DNA from 2 places in the Cytobacillus sp. OWB-43 genome. Region 1 is predicted to be linked to the other one. Evidence: a T-box and tRNA genes for the amino acid it is inferred to sense, from the RefSeq annotation. Region 1 holds a T-box; the other holds one or more tRNA genes.
The links. A T-box is a leader RNA that pairs with one kind of tRNA and senses whether it is charged. The one in region 1 lies ahead of U9M49_RS09325 (valine--tRNA ligase), so its partner is inferred to be a tRNA-Val.

Region 1 (11,717 bases):
AAAAGAAATTGTGACAAAAGGAGATAAAATCCTGGATGTTACCCTTTCAAAGGTAGGAGGAAAAGGCCTATTCGTTAAAGAAATAGAACAAGCGATGTTAGATAAGGAAATTGACATGGCTGTACATAGTATGAAGGACATGCCAGCTGTCTTACCTGAAGGATTGACCATTGGTTGTATTCCGGAAAGAGAAGACTATCGAGATGCACTTATTTCCAAAGGCCATGTGAAATTAGCTGACTTAAAACCAGGTGCAATTGTCGGGACAAGTAGTTTAAGAAGAGGTTCACAAATTTTGGCTAAAAGACCAGATTTGGAAATTAAATGGATACGAGGGAATATTGATACACGTCTTGCTAAACTAGAAACAGAAGAATATGATGCCATTATTCTTGCTGCTGCCGGCCTATCAAGAATGGGATGGACGAAGGAGATCGTTACAGAATTTATTGATCCAGATATTTGTTTACCAGCTGTTGGTCAAGGTGCACTCTCTATTGAATGTAGAGAAGATGATCATGAACTAAGAAGGCTTTTAGATGCATTCACTTGTGAGGAAACGAAAAGAACAGTGCTTGCCGAGCGTGCATTTCTTCATAAAATGGAGGGCGGTTGCCAAGTGCCGATTGCAGGCTTTGCACGTTTAACTGAGAATGGTGAAGTAAGTTTGACTGGTTTAGTTGGTTCTCCAGATGGTCGTACGATTTATAAAGATATGGTTGTTGGTGATGATCCTGAGACAATAGGGTATCAAGTAGCAGAAAACTTATCGGAATTAGGTGCAAAAGCATTAATTGATGCTGTCAAAGAGGAGTTAGACGAAGGATGATTCATGAGGACAGTGCCTTACATGGAATGTCTGTCCTTATTCCCCGAAGTAAAGATCAATCGGAGGCTAGTGGTGATTTGGTCAGATCCCTTGGTGGACATCCAGTAATTATCCCATTAATTTCGTTTAGAGAAACAACAGAAGCCCATTCTTTAAAAACCCATGATTTCACACAATACCAATGGATTATTTTCACAAGCAGTGTGTCAGTTGAGGTGTTTTTTACATATGTGTCACAGAAGACAAACTTACCGAAGTTGGCCGTTATAGGAAAGAAAACAGCTGAAAAGTTATCACAATATGACTTGAAAGCTGATTTCATACCAACGGAATTTGTGGCTGAAACTTTTACCCTTGAATTTTTAGCAATTTTAGGGGATGAACAAAATATATTCTTGCCTAAGGGCAACTTGGCCCGAGATTATATTAAGCAAAAGCTTATGGAAGCAAAGCATAGAGTGACTGAACGAATCGTTTATGAAAATTTTTTTCCTGATGAGAGTAAACAATTATTAACGGGTCGCTTATTGAATGATGGCATTGATATACTATTATTTACCAGCCCATCAACGATTGATCACTTTATGGAAATCGTAGAGGGTCATGATTTGAAGAATCAAATAAGGAAGAGTATCATCGGTTGTATAGGACCAATAGCTGCAAAAAGAGCAGAATTTTACGGTTTGAAGGTACATGCTGTACCAACTATATATACATTTAAACATTTAATTAAGGAAGTAGTAAAAGTCATTTCTTAATCAAGTTGGAGGTAGTACAATGGATAGTCAATTTAATCGTCATCGCCGTTTACGTCGGACAGCTAATATGCGCAATTTGGTAAGAGAAACACATCTACATGTGGAGGATTTTATTTATCCAATTTTTGTTGCAGAAGGACAAGACATAAAAAAAGAAATTCCTTCTATGCCAGGCATTTATAATTTATCATTAGACCATTTAACTGAAGAGATGGATGAGGTTGTATCTCTAGGTATCCAATCTGTTTTATTATTTGGTGTTCCTCTTGAAAAGGATGCTTGTGGTACGCAGGCGTATCATGAACATGGAATTGTCCAAGAAGCAACAAGATTAATCAAGGAAAAGTATCCAGAAATTTTGGTCGTTGCAGATACTTGTCTTTGTGAGTATACTGACCATGGTCATTGTGGTTTGATTGAAAATGGCGAAATATTAAATGACGCTTCATTAGAATTACTTGTGCAAACAGCAATTAGTCAAGCAAAAGCAGGCGCAGATATTATTGCTCCTTCTAATATGATGGATGGATTTACAATCGCTATTCGTGAGGGCCTTGATGAGGCAGGCTTTGAACATATACCTGTTATGTCTTATGCAGTTAAATATGCGTCTGCTTTTTACGGACCATTTAGGGATGCTGCTGGCAGTACACCACAATTTGGTGATCGGAAATCATACCAAATGGACCCTGCAAACCGCTTAGAAGCAATGAGAGAGGCAGAATCAGATTTAATGGAAGGTGCAGACTTCCTCATTGTAAAGCCTGGGATGCCTTATCTTGATATTGTTCGCGATGTGAAAAACAATATTAATTTACCACTTGTTACTTATAATGTAAGTGGCGAATACTCGATGGTAAAGGCCGCTGCACAAAATGGCTGGATTGACGAAGAAAGAATCGTGCTTGAGATGTTAACAGGGATGAAAAGAGCTGGTAGTGATTTAATTATTACTTATCATGCAAAAGATGCTGCCAAATGGATGAACTCACACAAATAAGAAAAGAGGGATGTTTATGCGTTCATATGAAAAGTCACAAGCCGCATTTAAAGAAGCAGTTAAATTGATGCCTGGTGGAGTAAACTCCCCAGTGCGTGCTTTTAAATCGGTTGATATGGATCCGATTTTTATGGAGAAGGGCCAAGGATCAAAAATCTATGATATTGATGGTAATGAATATATTGATTATGTCCTTTCATGGGGACCACTGATTTTAGGACATGCTAATGAAAAAGTTGTTTCTGCGGTGAAGGAAGTTGCCGAAAATGGCACAAGCTTCGGGGCGCCAACGTTGATTGAAAATGAATTAGCACAGCTCGTCATCGATCGTGTTCCTTCAATTGATGTGATTCGTATGGTTTCATCAGGTACAGAAGCAACGATGAGTGCATTAAGATTAGCTAGAGGTTTCACAGGACGCAATAAAATAGTTAAATTTGAAGGCTGTTATCACGGTCATGGAGATTCTCTCTTAATTAAAGCCGGTTCTGGTGTAGCTACACTTGGATTGCCTGATAGTCCTGGTGTGCCTGAAGGTATTGCAAAGAATACGATTACAGTTCCATACAATGATCTTGAAGGTGTTAAATACGCTTTTGAACAATTTGGTGAAGATATCGCTGCCATCATTGTTGAACCTGTTGCTGGTAATATGGGAGTTGTCCCACCAGTAGAAGGATTTTTACAAGGGTTACGTGATGTGACAACTGAATACGGTGCCCTTCTTATTTTTGATGAGGTAATGACAGGTTTCCGTGTTGATTATAACTGTGCCCAAGGTTTCTTCGGCGTTACACCTGATTTAACTTGCTTAGGAAAAGTAATAGGTGGTGGACTGCCTGTTGGTGCTTACGGTGGTAAACGAGAAATTATGGAGCAGGTTGCACCAAGTGGCCCCATTTATCAGGCAGGTACATTATCAGGGAACCCGCTTGCGATGGCTGCCGGTTATGCAACATTAAGTCAATTAACACCGGATACGTATGCTAACTTTATTAAGAAAGCTGATAAACTCGAATTAGGCTTGAGAACAGCAGCAGAAAAATATGAGATTCCACATACAATTAACCGGGCAGGATCGATGATTGGACTATTTTTTACAAATGAAGATGTCATTAATTATGATCAAGCGAGAACGTCTAATCTTGACTTCTTTGCCTCTTATTATCGTGAAATGGCGCTTCAAGGCGTATTCCTTCCACCATCACAATTTGAAGGTTTATTCCTGTCTACAGCATTAACGGATAAAGATATTGATCAAACAATTGCCGCAGCAGAAAAGGCTTTTGCGAAATTGAAATAAGTTTTTAGCGAACAATTCCATTCCGGAATTTGTTCGCTTTTTTATTCTCGATCGAAAGATGCCAATCTTTTTGAGAGAGGGGCAAAGAGAAGAACAACGGTAGTTAGAATGAAAAAGAAAAAGGCTCACATCGAAAAATAGTCAAAGTGGATATAGTCACTTATGTAGAAAATAATTCTCTGTTGGAAAAGATGTGAGATTTTAAATTCGCAACCCCTAAATTAATCTATTCCTCTTTAACAATATAGTTATTCTATCGAAGACGTGCTCCTTTCTAAGTAAAGTAATCATAATTCACTTTTCCTCCTCATAAAGTGTAAGAGAAAAGATGTTATTGTTTTTGATGATATGGGAGGAGGAGTCGAATATGTCTCAAGGAAATCCGTCGAACTTGCGGTTTTCATTAGAGGAATCCGTTTGGTTTCAAAAAGGACAGGAAGTATCACAATTACTTTCGATTTCACTTGATCCGAATATAACGATTCAGGATAGTGAGCAGTATGTAACGATTCAAGGTGCACTAGAACTAACAGGCGAATATCATCGTGATGAATCAACCGAGGACAGTATGAATGAACCGCCATCTACATTAAGGTTTATCCAATCTGTGGAAGAAAGGGAAGAGGGGGTATGTGAGTTTACACACTACTTTCCTGTAGATATTACGATCCCGAATAACCGTATTGAGAGATTGGATGATATTGATGTCCAAGTAGAGTCATTTGATTATATGTTTCCTGAAAGAAGTTGCATGAAACTCCATGCTAATTTGACGATATCTGGTTTGTATGGTGACCAACAGCATGTGGCATATACTGAAGATGAGAATAATGTGCTTGAACTTGATACGGTAGAACGTTCAACGGTTCAGGATCAAGAAGAAGAAGACACAGACACCAGTCGTGAAGAAGAACAAACAACAGAAATTAACTTCTCCCTACCAGAGGAGAATGAAAAAGATGAAGATGTGTTTGTTGCTGAAGCGAAGCAGGAGCCAGAAGTGGTTGAAGAAGAACCGGTATTAAATCGCTCCTTACCTATTCTTGAGCCCCAAGAAGAAGAACCCATTGATATGCCAGAGGTTTCTTTTATAGCTAATCGATATGAAGAGAAAAAGCAGGAAGCAGAAGAGATTTTTGAGGTTAAGCAAGTAGAAGAAACAAAACCAGTTCAAGAGCTTGAAGAATTGAAAGATGAGCTTGAATCCTCTTCAGAAGAAGTGAAACCACAAAAGAAAAAAGTAAAGGGCAAGAAAAGCATGAGTTTGACGGAATTTTTTGCTCGTAAAGAAGATGAAGAACAATTGACGAAGGTTAAGGTATGTATTGTCCAGCCTAATGATACGATTGATCTTATTTCAGAAAGATATGATGTGACACCACAAACATTAATGAGAGCCAATCAACTAGAATTGAATAAAGAAGTGCATGAAGGCCAAGTTTTATATATCCCTGTAGCTGTTACGAACTAGCGGATAAGGGGAGTACATTAAGAGCAGATCTCATCGGTCTGCTCGCATTTTTATCAGTGTCACTTGTTTACTTACACAGTTTAGGTAAGCGAGGAAAGTGAGTGGTCTAAGTGGCAAAGGAAAATAGATTAAAAAAATATGGTCCGATCTTAAAACACTACGCACTTGAGCCAAATTTCATCGAAAGTTTTGGTAGCGTTCAAAAGGTTTACTCTAGCAAAGGTGTTTTTTCTTTAAAAAAAATAAAAGCAAATCATGGTGCGGACTTCATTCGTTATATTCAGCAATTATACCAAATGGGTTATAACCGGATCGTCCCGATTTATCCGACGGTTGATGGTAGGTATGCCGTTTTACACAACCAAAAGCTGTATTATTTAATGCCTTGGCTAGCTAATGAGATTAAAGAAGATCAATTTGAACGGCATCAACAAATGTTTAGAGAACTTGCTCGCTTGCATGTCTTAAGTACGAAAGAAGTGGAAGTCTCCAAAGAAGAACGTGAAGAGCATTATGAAAATACGTTACTAGAATGGGAAAAGCAGAGTGAATTTTTGGATGGTTTTATTGAAACATGTGAATCTAGGGAATATTTATCTCCTTATGAATTGATGTTTACACAATATTATAATGATATCGCTCAAGCTTTAACTTTCTCAACGAAGAAATTAAAGGATTGGTACGAAAAAACGAAGGAAGAGGAAAAAGTTCGTACAGCTGTTATACATGGAAAAATTTCTACCGAACATTTCTTGTATGATGAGCGCGGATATGGCTATTTTTTGAATTTTGAAGAAGCGAAGAGAAGTTCACCTATGCATGATCTTCTTCCGTTCTTATCAAGGTCATTAAAAACCTTTCCGAAGCGTGCGGACGATGCTGTCGATTGGATTTACACTTATTTTAAGCATTATCCGTTTAGAGAAGATGAAATGCTGTTATTTCAAAGTTATTTTGCTCATCCAGGGCCTGTCATTCGCGCAGCAGAAAAATATCATAATGGTAAGTCGAAAAAGAATGAAAGAAAGCATGTAGAGCATATACAAAGGCAATTTTGGTTATTAAAAAATACGGAATATGTGGCTATGAGGATTGATGAAATTGAGCGTCAGAAAAAACAAGCACAAGAAGCAGCTGAGAAGGCGAATGCAGAACAAGAAGGAGCCCAAAATGGATAAAACCTGGGCTCCTATATTCATTTTAAGAGAATCCAAATGGTAAACAAACTCACTCAGTAAAAGCAAGTTTTATATCTTAGGGTATACCTTTCTACCCCTCCTCGAAAGTTTACATTTAGGTAGTGGATTTCTCTTTTGCATCCTCATCCCGCGCATATTCCCTCATACATAGGCAGGCTCAAAATATGAGCAATTTTTTTTACAGGTTTGTTCCCTTTTTTTATTATCATGTATATAATAAAAAAAATTGGTCATCCTTATTGACTATAGTGACTATTTTTAGGTAGTATTACTTTATATTCAAACAAATGAAAAGCTTTGATAGGGAAGAGTACATTGGCGCTTTGCTTTAAGAGAGGAAAATCAATTGCTGTGAGATTTTCTAAGCGAACCCATTGGAAGGTCGCCCTGGAGCTTCTTTCGTGAACGTAGTTCTATTATTAGCGAAAGACGGGAACGCCGTTATCCATTCGAGAGTCAATTACTAAAGTTTATGGTAATTGAAAAAAAGGTGGTACCGCGGAAGCAACTCCATTCGTCCTTTTTGTGACGAGTGGAGTTTTTTATTTTGCTTTTGTTTGATTGTTAACGATAAGCGAATGTGAGAAAGGATGAATAGGCGATGGAAGAGAATAATATCACGATGCCAACAAAATATGACCCTCAGTCTATTGAACAAGGTCGTTATGATTGGTGGTTAAAAGGAAAATATTTTGAGGCAAAAGATGATCCGGAGAAAAAACCTTATACAATTGTGATACCGCCACCAAATGTAACGGGAAGGTTGCATCTTGGTCATGCATGGGATACAACGCTTCAAGATATTTTGACGAGAATGAAGCGCATGCAAGGGTATGATGTTTTGTGGTTACCTGGTATGGACCATGCAGGTATTGCTACTCAAGCAAAAGTTGAACAAAAACTGCGCGAAGAAGGAAAAAGTCGTTATGATCTTGGTCGTGAAGCGTTTGTAGAGGAAACGTGGAAATGGACGAATGAATATAAAGGACATATTAGACAACAATGGTCTAAGCTTGGTCTCGGTCTAGATTATAACCGTGAACGCTTTACACTAGACGAAGGGTTATCAGATGCTGTACAAGAAGTTTTCGTTGCTTTATACAATAAAGGTTTGATTTATAGAGGCGAGTATATTATTAACTGGGACCCTTCTACTCAAACAGCTTTATCAGATATAGAAGTGATCCATAAAGATGTTCAAGGGGCGTTCTATCATATGCGCTATCCATTAACAGATGGTAGTGGTCATATTGAAATTGCGACAACAAGACCTGAAACGATGCTAGGTGATACAGCGGTTGCCGTTCACCCTAAAGATGAGCGTTATCAACACTTGATTGGTAAAACGGTGAAACTACCTATTACTGGAAGAGAAATTCCGATTGTTGCAGATGATTATGTTGACATGGAATTTGGTTCAGGAGCAGTAAAAATTACACCAGCTCATGACCCAAATGACTTTGAAATTGGTAATCGTCATAACCTAACAAGAATTCTAGTAATGAATGAAGACGGGTCAATGAATGAGAATGCTGGCAAATATCATGGGCTAGATCGTTTCGAATGTCGTAAACAAATCGTTAAAGATTTGCAAGAAGAAGGTATTCTTTTTGAAATCGAAGAGCATCTTCATTCTGTTGGTCATTCAGAACGTAGTGGAGCAGTTGTAGAACCTTATTTGTCTACCCAATGGTTTGTAAAAATGCAACCACTTGCGGATGCGTCTGTTGAGTTACAAAAGGGTGAAGATAAAGTCAACTTCGTTCCAGATCGTTTTGAAAATACGTATTTACGCTGGATGGAAAATATTCGTGACTGGTGTATTTCTCGTCAACTTTGGTGGGGCCATCGCATCCCAGCTTGGTATCATAAGGAAACAGGTGAAGTATATGTAGGAACAGAAGCACCGAGTGATAGTGAGAACTGGAAACAAGATGAAGATGTGCTTGATACATGGTTTTCATCAGCGTTATGGCCATTCTCTACATTAGGTTGGCCGAATGAAGAAAGTGCTGATTTTAAACGCTATTATCCGACTGATGCGTTAGTAACCGGCTATGATATCATTTTCTTCTGGGTATCTAGAATGATTTTCCAAGGTATTGAATTTACTGATGGCCGTCCATTTAAAGATGTACTTATTCACGGATTGGTTCGTGATGCGGAAGGTCGTAAGATGAGTAAGTCACTAGGTAATGGTGTTGATCCAATGGATGTTATTGAGAAATATGGTGCAGACTCTTTGCGCTATTTCTTATCAACAGGAAGCTCACCAGGTCAGGATTTGCGTTTCAGCTTTGAAAAAGTAGAATCTACGTGGAATTTTGCCAATAAAATATGGAACGCTTCTCGATTTGCCTTAATGAACATGAATGGATTAACTTATGATGAAATTGATTTAACCGATGAAAAATCGGTTGCAGATAAATGGATTTTAACGCGCTTAAATGAAACAATTGAAACGGTAACAAGGTTGTCCGATCGTTATGAGTTTGGTGAAGTGGGCAGAATCCTCTATAACTTCATTTGGGATGATTTCTGTGACTGGTATATTGAAATGGCAAAACTGCCATTATACGGTGAAAATGAAGCGGCTAAACAGACAACAAGATCTGTTCTCGCTTATGTATTAGACCAAACAATGAGATTATTGCATCCATTCATGCCGTTTATTACAGAGGAAATCTGGCAAAACCTCCCTCATAAAGGAGAATCGATTACAGTTGCCTCTTGGCCGACTGTGAATGAAGAGCTTTCCGATAAAGCAGCAGCAGAAGAAATGAAACTGCTTGTGGAAATTATTCGTTCTGTACGTAATATTCGTGCAGAGGTAAACACACCATTGAGTAAGAAGATTGATATGCTCATCAAAACAAAAGATGAAAATGTACAGAAGGTTTTAAGTAAAAATGTTGGTTATATTGAACGCTTCTGTAACCCTGAGCAATTAACCATTGCGATTGATGCAAAAGCACCTGATAAAGCGATGACAGCAATTGTTACTGGAGCAGAAATTATTCTGCCATTAGCAGGTTTAATTAATATTGATGAAGAAATTGCTCGTCTACAAAAAGAATGGGATAAGTTAAATAAAGAAGTGGAACGTGTTCAGAAAAAATTAAGCAATGAAGGTTTTATTAAGAAAGCACCCGAAAAAGTAATCGCTGAAGAAAAAGCGAAAGAACAAGATTATAGCGAAAAACGTTCAGCAGTTGAAGCAAGAATGAACGAATTAAAAGGTGAATAAGGTATAATAGGAGAGGAGGCGAAATATCGTCTCCTCTTATAATGGTTATATTAATAAAGGTGGCAGATAGAAATGTTTACAACATATGAAGAAGCAATTGGTTGGATTCATTCTCGTCTTCGTCTTGGGATCAAACCAGGATTACAAAGGATGGAATGGATGATGGAAAAATTGAATCATCCAGAAAGAAGACTGAAGGTTATACATATAGGGGGAACGAACGGTAAAGGTTCGACACTAGCTTATATCCACTCAATCCTTGAAGCAGAGGGGATTATGGTAGGTACATTTACTTCTCCATATATAGAGCAATTCAATGAACGGATTACATTAGGCGGCAAGCCGATTTCTGATAAAGATATTGTCCAGCTAGTGAATGATATTTATCCGCTTGCAGTAGAGCTCGAAGGATCAGAACTAGGAGAGCCATCTGAATTTGAAATTATAACAACAATGGCGATTCATTATTTTGCCCATATTGAACCGGTTGATATTGCTTTGTTTGAAGTAGGATTAGGTGGCAGACTAGATTCAACAAATGTCCTTCATCCCCTATTATCTATCATTACAAATATCGGTCTTGATCACACAGCGATATTAGGTGATACGATTGAGAAGATTGCCTCTGAAAAAGCTGGGATTATAAAGCCTGGAACACCAATTATTACTGGTGTTAAGCAAGATGAGGCAGTGGCTGTTATCGAAAAGACAGCAAAAGAAAAACATGCAAAAGTTTATCAAGCAAATAAGCAATTCCAAGCGGAGCATATCGTATCGACAGAAGTAGGTGAGGCCTTTTCTTTTCAGAATACATTTAGGCAAAGAGACTATTTAGAAATATCGATGCCAGGTGTTCATCAAGTAGAAAATGCTAGCTTGGCGTTGATGGCGGTTGATTTTCTGAATCAATATTTTTCCTTTGTGATTTCAGAAGTAAGCATAGAGAGAGGCTTGAAAAAAATGTATTGGCCTGGTCGTTTTGAGCGCGTGGCAACAGCACCACTAACGATTTTAGACGGAGCACATAATGAAGAAGGAATGGCTGCTGTTTGTGACGAATTAGAAAAGCGCTATCAAGATCGTGATATTTATTTTATTTTTGCAGCATTAAAGGACAAACCACTGCAAGGCATGATTCAAAGAATGGAGGATTGTGCGAAAGCGATTACTTTTGTAGGGTTTGATTTCCCTCGTGCGGCAACAGCTGAGGAACTGTCTGCAATCAGTCAAAAGAATCATCATTTAGTTACAGCTGATTGGCAAGAAGCAATAAAAGAAACGAAGGAAATGATGCGTGAAAATGATGTTTTAGTGATTACAGGTTCCCTATACTTTATTTCCGAAGTAAAGCGTTTTTTTGCTCATCAATAATGATTGGTTACGATGGATATTGCTTGTAGCCGTATAAGTAAAGGGCGTCAAATACTTTTAGAATCGCCCTTTACTTTTTAGTTGACCAACATGAATAGAGCAATTGGCGTTTTCTCATTATGTGTCTTATTCAAGAGGGAAATCCTTTTCTTGAGCAAAAAAATCACTAATCGGGATATAGTTCACTGTTGTTCCCCCACTCATAAGGTAAACGCCATTTTTAGCAATGATACTGCCATTAAATTCTCCTCCATAAAAGGTTACACTTCCATATGGAGCAAATACAACTCCGCTAAATCGTTCAATCCATTGACTTTGTGAACCGATATATACATCACCGGTAGCAATAATTACTGCTTTTGAAAAGGAGTTTATATAACGGTATTTTTCGTCAAGATATGGAGAAATGGTAATATCTTCGCCAAATAATTTCATATTTTCACTTTTTACTGAGGAACCATAGCCATTTGCTTCATACCATCCTGCTGGTTTGGTTTTAAGAAGAGGGTAAGAAGGGATGCTACAACTCGTTAACTTTT
Region 2 (11,717 bases), 1.6 Mb from region 1:
TTTCTTAAGCAGCTCTATAGGGATACCTGTAATTTCCAACACTTCTTCTAAACGTAAAGGGTTTTCATAATAACTACTAAACATGAGTAATACTTCTTTCACAGACAATGCATCAATGACACTGACCTCTTGGAGCATCACACCAATTCTTTCTTTCACCGCTCGCTCATGAGGTTTCTTATTTAAAATCAGTATATTTCCTGAGGTTGGTTTAACTAACCCTAATAACATCAGCAAGGTGGTTGATTTACCAGCCCCATTCTTCCCTAGTACAGCTAATAACTCCCCTTTTTCAACTTCAAAAGACACATCGTTAACTGCCCATAAATCCTTATACCTTTTAGTCAAATGTTTCGTAGCAATGATTGTTTCCATTAACACCATCTCCTTACTAAAATTATATGAGATGGCTTACTTGTCCGTTTAGTGTGTGATGTCACCCCCTTCACATGACAAATGTCACTACTTGAAATTCTTTTAATAAAAAAAACCACAGTTCAATCATCTGTGGCATTACTTCAATTAAGGTAATTTAGCTAACTTTTCATAAACATCTTGCATTGTAAAGCAGCCCTTTTCTTTGACTTTTTCAACATAACATACCCAAAGTTTAGCTGTTAACATGGCATCACCTAAAGCATGATGGCGATGTTTGACTTCAATCTGATTTTTTTCACATAATGTCTCTAGCCTAACAGAGTGTTCCACTGTATCAATGATACGATATAAAAAGGAGGTATCAAATACGCGATGTTTAAATGATGTTCGATAAAGCTGCCAAAACGCATGCTGAAAGAAGCGCTTTTCATGGTTTGAATGATGAGCAATGAAAGGTAAGCTCTCCGTATATTTCAAAAATTCCATTAACACATCTGCTAAAGGTGGCGCATTTTTTAACTCCTCTTCCTTCAATCCCGTTAAATGCTTTATTGATGAAGCTAAATCTTTTTCATATTGTATTAAAGAGTAAAAGTAATTGTCATGATCAATTCTTCCATTTAGGATTTTGACAGCTCCAATTGATAGTATCTGATCACCATTATCTGGACTAAACCCCGTTGTTTCTATATCGACAACTACAGCACTCATTTGATTTAATGACGTTTGTATCAATCGATCTTGATTTAAATCTTTTTGAAGCTGTCTCATGAAAGCCATTGATTTAGAGTCTTGCGTCTGGAGCCCACCGAACCTAGTTTGATTTAACTTTCGGACAAATTGAAAAAAGGGTTCAAAAGCCATTATTTCACTTCCTGCTCAATTACATCTTCTACATATTGATGAAGTCTTCTGCCATTTTTCAAAATCACCTTTATCTTACTTTTTTCTTCCCTATTCATGTTTCTCACATTTAAATAATGGCCATCTTCGTAGGTTGACATAGGGGTAAGTAGTGAATGGCGTAATTTTAGTAACTGTTGGAAATCATGATGATACGGTAATAATGCGTGTTTATATGGCTTTTTACACATTAATCTTTCTAACCGTGACAATGTCGAGCTTTCAACTATTCCCTCCTTTATAGAAAGTAATCGAATGCCATTAACGAAAGGTAAGAATGCTGCGTACTTTATATTGATTTCCCCTTTATGTGATCCATGATTTTCCGTTAATATTTGCCCCAACGGCCCAATAGAGGTTTTTATATGCTGTATATTATCCAATAATCTCTTTAAGTTATAAGGATTTTTTTGAACTGCCTCATGCACACTTCTCTTTAAATGATTAATATATTCGCTTTCTCCCACTAACACTCTTGCATCAAAGAATATTTGCAGATGCCTCATTGTTGCCCAAGATTTTTCATCTAGCCATGACTGTAGTTGCTCAAACCACTCAGGTTGTGACTTACACCAAAGGGGATTACTACTCATAATTTTACCGTCACAGTATGGGTAACCAACAATATTGAGCCCCTCGGCTAATTCTTTGCCTAACTGATGAAAATATCTTTGCAAGGTGGCGTCTTTTTCTTCATAGATGATCCCATGATCTTGATCACTTATATAACCTTGTTCTTCTCTTCCACCGCTACCTGTTATAAACCAAGCAAACTCGCTCGGTGGTTTTTCCCCTAATCTTTTTACAGCATAATGAAACGTAGCTCTCATTACTTCATCATGAAAATTGTTTAATTGCACTTGATTAAACTTTTTCTTAGTTAATTCATAATCCCGCCAATCTCTAATCGCTTCATATGTCTCAAAATCATCCGTCGGCAAAAACAACACTTCCTTACAGAGGGTAAAAGCCTCCCACTATAGGAGGCTTCACCTTATGATGTTAATTTCGTTTGTTTCTCACTTGACATAAACTCTTCTGGATAACCATAGCTACCATGTTCACTCATGTCTAAGCCCATCACTTCTTCTTCTTCACTAACACGGAGACCATTCATCATTTTCTTCATTACGAAGAGAATGACAAATGAAGCAACAAAGGCAAAAAGTCCTGATGTTACAACTCCTAACGCTTGAACGCCTAATTGGCCAAATCCGCCACCATAGAATAATCCTGCTTGACCAGTTACCTGCTCTGCTAATTCTGGTGTTGCAAAGAATCCTGTAGATAAAGTACCCCATACTCCAGCTGCACCATGAACAGATAATGCGAAGATTGGATCATCAATTTTCATTTTATCAAAGAACTTTACACTAAAGAATACTAAAAGTCCGGCAACTAAACCTATAACAACAGCAGCCCAAGGTTCAACGAAAGCACACGATGCCGTAATGGCAACTAAACCTGCAAGTGCACCATTTAATGTTGTAACAATATCAGATTTACCAAGAACGATCCAAGAGATAGCTAATGCTGCAACCGCACCCATCGCTGCAGCTAAATTTGTGTTTAGTGCAACAAATCCGAAAAATGCACCATCAACTGATGTTGTACTACCTGCATTAAATCCAAACCATCCTACCCAAAGAATAAGCACAGCTAATGAAGTATAGACTTGGTTATGTCCTGCAATATTGTTACTAGAACCATCTTTATTGAACTTCCCGATACGAGGCTTTAATAAAATAGTTGCAGCTAAGGCAGCCATTGCACCTGTTAAATGGACAACTGTTGAGCCTGCGAAATCTTGCTTCTCATGTCCCGCTAACCAGCCTCCACCCCATATCCAATGTGCAACAACCGGATAAATAACAGCAGAGAATAAAATAGTAAAAACAACATAGACTGGGAACTTTGCTCTTTCAGCAAAACCACCTAAGGCGATACAAACAGCAATAGCAGCAAAGGCACTTTGGAATACAAAGAAAACCGTATCAGATAAACCTGAATCTCCACTTTCAGCTCCTGAATAGAAGAAGTCCGTCATGCCAACAAAGAAATTCGCGTTTCCTCCAAATATAAATCCATAACCTACAGCCCAGAAAACAAGGAAAGTTAATCCCACTGTAAAAATAGTTTTCCCGGTAATATGACCTGCATTTTTCATTCGTGTAGATCCTGCTTCAAGTAATATAAATCCACCAATCATAAAAATAACTAAAATTGCAGCAATCATTGTCCACACACTGTTCAGATAAAATATTTCATCCATATCTTTTCTCCCCCATTTCCCGCGTCATATAACTTAACTAATAGATGTTAGATTATATGACATCTATTAAGTTATTCTTATTTTATCGCAAAATTCTCATAAGTCAATGCTCAATTTTATATTTTTTAGAAAATTTACTCATTTTTTTACCTGTTAGTTTTTACCCATATGAATGATAGCCCTTACATTAGGAAACCTTATAAAAGAGCAATGTTTCACTTGCTCAAAATGACGAAGGAGTGATTTGTTCAATGAGCAGAAATAAATTAGTCGTTCCCGAATCAGGTCAAGTATTAAATCAAATGAAAGAAGAAATCGCTCAAGAATTTGGTGTACAACTTGGCGCAGAAACCACTGCACGTGCTAACGGATCAGTCGGAGGGGAAATGACTAAACGACTGGTTGCTTTAGGTGAACAACAGCTCCGTAATCAAAAATAACCATTAAGTAAAAAGCAATGCCCTAGGGAGGCAAAGAAAAGGTCTCCCACGGATCTTAAAGCGAGGAAGTGAATCGATTTAATTCACTCCCTCGCTATTTTTAATTTGTTTGTATGTACTCACCATTACCACGCAAATGATAAATGAAAAAATTAATAATTATATACTTCTCGTTCGGCTTCTTTACTGCATTCCACTTCTCATGCACACTCCTTATTTGTTCAGCTTTTTTTATATTTCCTTGTTAAACGATATTAAGTGAGAGGTATATCAAAGCGAAAAAGATCTTTATCGTAAAAGCCATGACGATAAAGACCTTTCTATTGTCAATTACCTAGAGGGGAGCAATAATTAGCACTCCAACTGCATTAGAACATCTCTTTTTCAATTATTGGCAAACGCATTTTCTTTTAACCTAAGAAAAAATATAGTGAACCAATATGAAGTAAAACATATCCCTAGGTCAATCAAAAATATATAGAACTGATTCATACTTCCATAAAAGCTTACGAAGCCTACCTTCTCTTCAATCGTTGCAAAACCAAATGCAATAATAGCACTCACAATAATTGTATATAAATAAAAGTTTCTTTGTCTATTTGTACAATATTGATAAACAAATAAAAAAACAACCGGAAGTAAAGAGGTCGTCATATTTGTTGCACTAGGTAATGAAGGAATGAGAAAATAATTATGAATAAACAAACCTTTCCGCAATAACATTGTATCGATAAAGGTCCATAACATATTCACTGTATATCCGTAGAAAAACACCTCAAATATCCGCTTTCGATCAATAAAAAAATAGACGAACACTAAAGGAGCAATAAAGAGAAAGAGTACCATCCAAAATTGCCAATGTGTATAGTCAGAATATGACTTCCAATAATCAGATAGCAATTGTTGAAATTGTTTACTATCTATATGTAATGCTGTTAGATATTCCTCCTTACTCATAACTTTACCTCCTTCACAATTAACCTCTTTCTCAATATGTTTCAAGAGATAGTTTTTTATTCACCTTTCATCGCTTTATCGACATACATAATTTACAAATAAAAGCTAAAAATACCTAATAATAACGGAAGGAGTGGCAAATAAGATGATGAAAATAATCAATGCAAAGCTAAAAACCTTGCTCGGTTTCTTTATTGGCAGTCTGGCGGTATCTATTATTTTTAATATTATTCAAATCAGCTTAATTTCTGAGGTCAAAGGAAAGTTAAGTACGGTTATGGATGAGCAATCAAATTAAAAGTACAATAGGTGAGTCCTCATAAAGCTAGAAGACTCACCAAAAAGCTATTCATGATTATTCCTTTAACTTCTTTTTATAATCGAGTGCTCTCTACTGTCGACATTAACCTCGAACTATTTGCCAAAGTTGTCTTTATTCCTTTAATAAATACAGTAATTCTAAGTAAAATGCACTTCTGTATTTGTTTTGTCTCTCACAATACTTATAATTAAGTTCAACTATGCTATTTAACTTTCTGACACACCCCAAGGATTTGTAAATATTTTTACTAATACTAATGAAAAAAGAGGCTGCCCTTGTGGGACACCCTCTAATTATTTTAATGGAAACCTTGATCGTCTTGATTTCGTATTTGTTGTAAATAATTCTCCGTATAAATACGTTGTGAATCTGGGACATTTTTTTCATTCTCTTCAGGATCAAATTTTGTTAAACCTTTCTTCTTCGCTACCCAGTCAATCACGAGTCCAAATCCTAGAAGGGAAAGAATCAAGATAAGAAACCACCACATTCTTTTATCACCTCTTTATTAGGATATCCTAAAAAAGAACAATTGCTATAATTATTTTTTGATTATTCTACTAATACCATAATTAGTAAAAAATATCAAATAGACACAAATGTCTTCGTGTATAAAAAAATCCTGTTATCAAAAAATATAGATGTAATAAAAATTAGAATAAGGAGATCATACAATGAAAACATTACAACGCATCGCTTTAGCGCTTGTTATTATTGGCGCGATTAACTGGGGACTTATTGGATTATTCCAATTTGATTTAGTTGCAACGATTTTCGGAGGCCAAGATGCCATCCTCTCTCGCATTGTCTATACATTAGTCGGAATTAGCGGCCTCATTTGCCTATCTCTTCTCTTTGCACCAATGACAGAAGAAGAAGACAGAGACGTCGATAATCGTGTTATTGATGGAAGACAAGTGAGTTACTCTACAGAATTCGCTGAGGAAAATGATTTATCTGATATAAAAGAAGAAGATAGAGAAAATCGAGATCAATAAATAAAAAAGTCCGGACATATATGTTCGGGCTGTATTTATGGCGTTAACTTCTATCCTACTGGTACTACTAAAAGTAGTATCCTTAAACAAACTGTGAATACAAACTCTTTCTACCCTACTCTAAATACCAAGAAGCCTTGTTTAGCGAGGCTTCCTTTATTATGTTCTTAAGTTTTTCCAATAGACCTACCTACATTCATAATTCGTCTTTATGTTTTTGGCTTAGTTCGTACCTCCATCTTCCAAAACATCAGAATAACTTTTCTCAACACAACATGGCACCTACTACTTAATCTGAATTTCACCACACTTAATCATACTGAACCGAGGAATTCTTCAAAGAAGGTGAGCTAGACAAGGGAATCTTTAAATTCAAATTTACCTTTTTGTAATATCATAATTTATTTACCCACTTTTTCTTAATATGACGAAATTGTCACACTAATACATATTTTGTAATGTATTTCGATTGTGTGGAATTCCTCCACAATTTAAGCTTTTGATGAAACCTATTTTGAAAGGGGAATATTTTTTATGGAACAGCTCACCTTTATAATTGCTATTGTAGCTTTCGTCATTTCGCTTATAGTTTTCATTTCAGGTATTTTTAAAAATAATTTAAAAGGATATCTCCAATCTAAAACCGCCAAAACCGCTTTTCTATTTTTTATCATTTATATCGTGAGCTTTGTTACTTATATTCTTATATCCAATTAAGCAGAGCTTAAAGAAACGCCTCGTTTTAAAACGGGCCTTTATTAACTATTTTCACTCATGAATAATTTATATATTGCATACACAAACTATCTATCGTGGCCAATCCTTACATAAGGAGAAAATCATGAAACTTAATAAGATAGGGAGTGCAATTATGGGAATTTTAAGCGGAAATCCAAAAGATGAACCACTACATTATGGTGAAGTTTATGGACTATTCACTAACCTTTTTACAAACAATGGAACGATATCTGGTTATGAGACACTTATGAACCATGCTGGCGATGATGACTTAAAAAAGCTAATAGAAGAAGCTATTAAAGGGTTACGTGCTGAGAACCAACAATTAGAAGAGCTTTTAAAAAGTAATGGAATCGGGTTACCACCTGCACCACCTGCCCGCCCTAATGCAGATTTAAATGATATTCCTGTTGGTGCAAGATCCACTGACCCAGAGATCAGTGCTGCAATCTCTGCTGATACTGCAGCTGGATTAGTTGCATGTAGTCAAGCAATTGGTCAATCAATCAGAGAAGATGTCGCAATGATGTATGGTCAGTTCCATATGAATAAAGCTCAGTTTGGTGCCAAAATGTTAAAGTTAAATAAGGAAAAAGGTTGGTTAATCCCGCCTCCTTTGCACATGAGTAAAGGAACAGAATCATAATTTATAGGCGCCTCGAAATGAGGTGCTTTTTTACTAATTTACACCCCACTCACTTTTCGCATTTTCTTCGCAGTAAGACTTGTTTACACTCGCTATTTAACGTGGCTGATTTACCTCATTTCACTTCCTTTAAGAGTCTATAGGGGTCTTTTCTCATATCCCAGGATTAACATGACATTTTCATATGAAAATTTGCAAGAAAATGATTTTATCAAGTAATATTTTAAATACTTGTTACGGGAATTCCTGAAAATAGAACTGTAAAATGCAGTTATCCCCCCCTTCAGAACTTGGTTACGAGTTATTCAAGAGTTCTGAACTAATGAAAACATAGCAGTGAATGATATGGGAAAACCACTTGAATTTATTATAGAAAATATTGGTGAAATGGAAGCTGACATTAAAGGAATAATGAAAAGTATGTAAGCTTCACCGCACCAGTTTCAATTACCTGTTCAACCAATTGATCTAACCAAGTAGTTTCAAAATATATTACAACATATGACAACAACGAAAGGTAAATATTCAGATAAAAAAAGAGAAGCTTTCGCTTCCCTGGTTCTTATAATCCTATTTGATCAACTGCATAAGTTGCATGTTCCTGGCTAAACCCTTCATAAACTAACTGGTCAATCAACCCACTTCTAGAGAATGAAGTAAAGTCAAGATAGTTCTTACCTGCCTGAACAGCCTGTTCTTTCCAGTCAACTTCAATGTGATCTACCGCATATGTTGCTTCTTCATTACTGTAACCTTCATATTCTAACTGTTCAATTAAACCAGTTCTAGAAAAGGCTGTATAGTCTAGGTAATTCACAGCAGTTTGAATTGCGTTCTGTTGTGAAAGAGATAGTTCAGGTTCTTTTTCTTCCTTCACTTCTTCTTTAGGTTCTTCCTTTGGTTCTTCTTTTTCTTCAGTAGTTTCTTCAGCCATTTCTTCTGCATCTTCTTCTTTTACTTTTTCAGTTTCTTTATCTGTCTCTTCAGTTGCTACCTCTTCAGTGCTTGCAGGTTCAGCCTTTTCAGTAGGTTGTGTAGTTTCATCATCCCCACCTGAAAAGATAGCACCAATAATACCTAGTACAAAAATTGCAATAAATCCCATGCAACCAATCTTAAAAAACTTCTTCATATTCAGTTTTCTCCCTTAAATACTAAAATTGTAAACTTACTAGTATAATAGTACCGCAACATTTTCAGTATTTCAATAGTCTACTTAAGTAATACAAAGTTGGTAAATGGTGGTTTCAGTTGAAAAATTTATTGCGTATAATTTCAACTCGCAGACCTCTAGGACATTGTACCCTACCCCACAATCTAAAAAGCTTTATCCTTATGTTTTAGCCTTCTATAATAGTTCAACATTTGTTTAATTTGACTATCAGTAAAGGCATCAATCTTTATATCTTCTGTGCCTTTCTTTATTTTTTAGCAGGATTATCAGTAATGACTTCACATTCAATCATATAATATAAGAAAGCACGGACACGTTGTAATTTGGAGTTTATAGTAGTTGCATTGTTATCTTGTTTTAGAAAAGGATAAACTGTTTGACTGTGTTTACTGTTATATCTTCAACATTTAAAACATTGCGATCTAAACAAAAGTCCTCAAATTGTTTAATCATAATACGGTAACTTTCTAGATTTTTAGGAGTTACATTTTAAAAAAAGCCTATCATCAAGAAAATCCTGAACAGCAAACTTTAAAAGCATAAAAAAAGACCACCTCACAAAATATGCGAAGTGGTCTTTCAGGATTGTAGCATTTCCAGCTACGACCATAGTACATTATACAGTTTACTAACAGCGTTAAACTCTTGATACAACTCAATTAATGATTCCGACTGGGTTCGAACCAGCGACCTCTACCCTGTCAAGGTAGCGCTCTCCCAGCTGAGCTACGGAATCGTTTATGTATATATTTAAGACATTTATAAATATACTATTTTAGCGTATATCTGTCAATTGATTTCACTGGTATTTGCTTAATTTCATGAAGTTTTATAATTATAGAGCTCTTTACATATAATAGAGGTGGAAAATAAACATACATACTTAATTGAGTGAATCTTTCTTCATTAAGGAAATGAAGACTTACTATATGAAGTTTCATACACTGTGTGATAATATAACCCCATATAGGATTATTATTTTAACAAAGGAGTTCTACTTTATGAATACAGCAAAAGGGACAATCACGGACTTTACTTTTAAAAGTGAGGTACTAGGGGAAGATTTAGAAATACTTGTATACTTACCGGGCAATTATTCACCGCTATATAAATATAATATTTTAATTGCTCAAGATGGAAAAGATTATTTTCAATTAGGACGAATCGGCAGAACAGCGGATGAGTTGCTTGATGCAAAAGAAATGGAAAATACAATTATCATTGGTATTCCTTATAAAAATGTACAAGACCGCCGTCGTAAATATCATCCAGATGGTGAACAAAATGCTGCTTATATCAGATTCTTGGCTCACGAGCTTGTACCTTACCTTGACGAAAAATATCCAACGTACCAAATGGGAATGGGACGAGCATTGATCGGCGACTCCTTAGGGGCGACTGTATCTCTTTTAACTGCTCTACAATACCCTAATACTTTTGGGACAGTCATTTTACAATCGCCATTAGCGAATGAAAAAGTAATGGAAGAAGTCAAATCCTTTAAAGATACACATCTGTTAAATATATATCATGTGATTGGTACGGGTGAGACAACAGTCAAAACAACTGACGGTAAGGAAGAAGATTTCCTTACACCCAATCGGGAACTTTCACAATTAATAAAGGATAAAGGCTTCCCTTATTTTTATGATGAATTTGATGGCGATCATACATGGACATATTGGCAACCAGATTTAAAACGTGCTCTCAAGCAAATGCTTTAATGAAACAGCAGTTTGGCTACTTCTTAGTCAAACTGTCTTTTTCTTCTATATACATTCGTTAGTATATGATGATTTTTGAAAATTTGTTATAATAGTAAAATAAGACAAGTTCTTTAAAATATTTTATTTTGGAGGTAGAACTATGAAATATGGAATCGTTATTTTTCCGTCAAAAAAAATTCAAGACTTGGCGAACTCTTATCGGAAAAGATATGACCCTCACTACGCATTGATTCCTCCACATGTAACATTAAAATCATTTGAAGCTACAGAAGAAGAAGTAAAACAAACAACTGATGCTTTGAATGCAATTGCAAAAGTTCAACAACCTTTTCACATGAACGTTAAAAAGGTGAGTTCATTTCAACCTGTTAATAACGTTATTTACTTAAAGATTAACCCAACAGATGAACTCGAACGACTACATGAAAAAATCAATGAACAAACAGTTGGAGAAAAATCAGAATATGCTTTTGTCCCTCATATTACAATTGGACAAAAACTTTCCGATGATGAACATTCTGATGTTTATGGTTCACTGAAAATGCTTGATGTAGAACACGAAGAAACGGTTGATCGATTCCACTTATTATATCAATTAGAAAACGGATCTTGGAGTGTACATGAAACATTCCGCCTCGGAAAGGGTTAATGAACAACATGAACGTTAAAATAGTAGAAAACGAACAAGAGCTACAAGAAGCTTATCAAGTAAGAAAAGAAGTATTTGTAGACGAACAAAAAGTTCCATTAGAAGAAGAAATCGATCAATTTGAAGACGAAGCTACACACTTTGTACTTTATAAAGATAATGAACCTAGTGGTGCTGGGCGTTTCAGAATTGTAGATGGCTATGGTAAAGTAGAACGCATTTGTGTAAAAGAAAATGCAAGAAAAACAGGAGCCGGCAAAGAAATAATGCATGCGATCGAATCTTTTGCTATAGAAAAAGGTGTACCTGCTTTAAAACTTCACGCACAAACACATGCGATTCCCTTTTATGAACGAATAGGGTACGAAGTCATCTCTGAAGAATTTCTTGATGCAGGAATACCTCACCGAACAATGAAGAAACAAATTTAAATGCAAAAAAAGAGGTGCATTCCGCATCTCTTTTTTGTCTTCATTAACAATGTAGAAGCTAGAATTTAATAAAAATCCGATC

Region 2: it has a tRNA-Val gene. The T-box ahead of U9M49_RS09325 (valine--tRNA ligase) is inferred to sense a tRNA for this amino acid. The anticodon was not compared.

What each region holds. Positions count from the first base shown of each region.
Region 1 covers NZ_JAYEFF010000001.1:1,880,671-1,892,387, reverse strand. Annotated here, with positions in the region: gene hemC (hydroxymethylbilane synthase) at 1-829, shown strand, start outside; gene U9M49_RS09350 (uroporphyrinogen-III synthase) at 826-1,587, shown strand; gene hemB (porphobilinogen synthase) at 1,607-2,587, shown strand; gene hemL (glutamate-1-semialdehyde 2,1-aminomutase) at 2,604-3,890, shown strand; gene spoVID (stage VI sporulation protein D) at 4,258-5,361, shown strand; gene ysxE (spore coat protein YsxE) at 5,472-6,539, shown strand; T-box leader at 6,849-7,085, shown strand; gene U9M49_RS09325 (valine--tRNA ligase) at 7,162-9,807, shown strand; gene U9M49_RS09320 (folylpolyglutamate synthase/dihydrofolate synthase family protein) at 9,880-11,178, shown strand; gene U9M49_RS09315 (type II secretion system protein) at 11,305-11,717, opposite strand, start outside.
Region 2 covers NZ_JAYEFF010000001.1:242,846-254,562, reverse strand. Annotated here, with positions in the region: gene U9M49_RS01345 (ABC transporter ATP-binding protein) at 1-375, opposite strand, end outside; gene U9M49_RS01340 (exonuclease domain-containing protein) at 523-1,242, opposite strand; gene U9M49_RS01335 (DUF294 nucleotidyltransferase-like domain-containing protein) at 1,242-2,222, opposite strand; gene U9M49_RS01330 (ammonium transporter) at 2,276-3,553, opposite strand; gene U9M49_RS01325 (alpha/beta-type small acid-soluble spore protein) at 3,805-3,993, shown strand; gene U9M49_RS01320 (hypothetical protein) at 4,378-4,950, opposite strand; gene U9M49_RS01315 (hypothetical protein) at 5,096-5,248, shown strand; gene U9M49_RS01310 (hypothetical protein) at 5,571-5,762, opposite strand; gene U9M49_RS01305 (DUF378 domain-containing protein) at 5,947-6,270, shown strand; gene U9M49_RS01300 (DUF3231 family protein) at 7,142-7,654, shown strand; gene U9M49_RS01295 (Ltp family lipoprotein) at 8,217-8,786, opposite strand; tRNA gene U9M49_RS01290 (tRNA-Val) at 9,492-9,564, opposite strand; gene U9M49_RS01285 (alpha/beta hydrolase) at 9,830-10,552, shown strand; gene U9M49_RS01280 (YjcG family protein) at 10,695-11,204, shown strand; gene U9M49_RS01275 (GNAT family N-acetyltransferase) at 11,213-11,635, shown strand.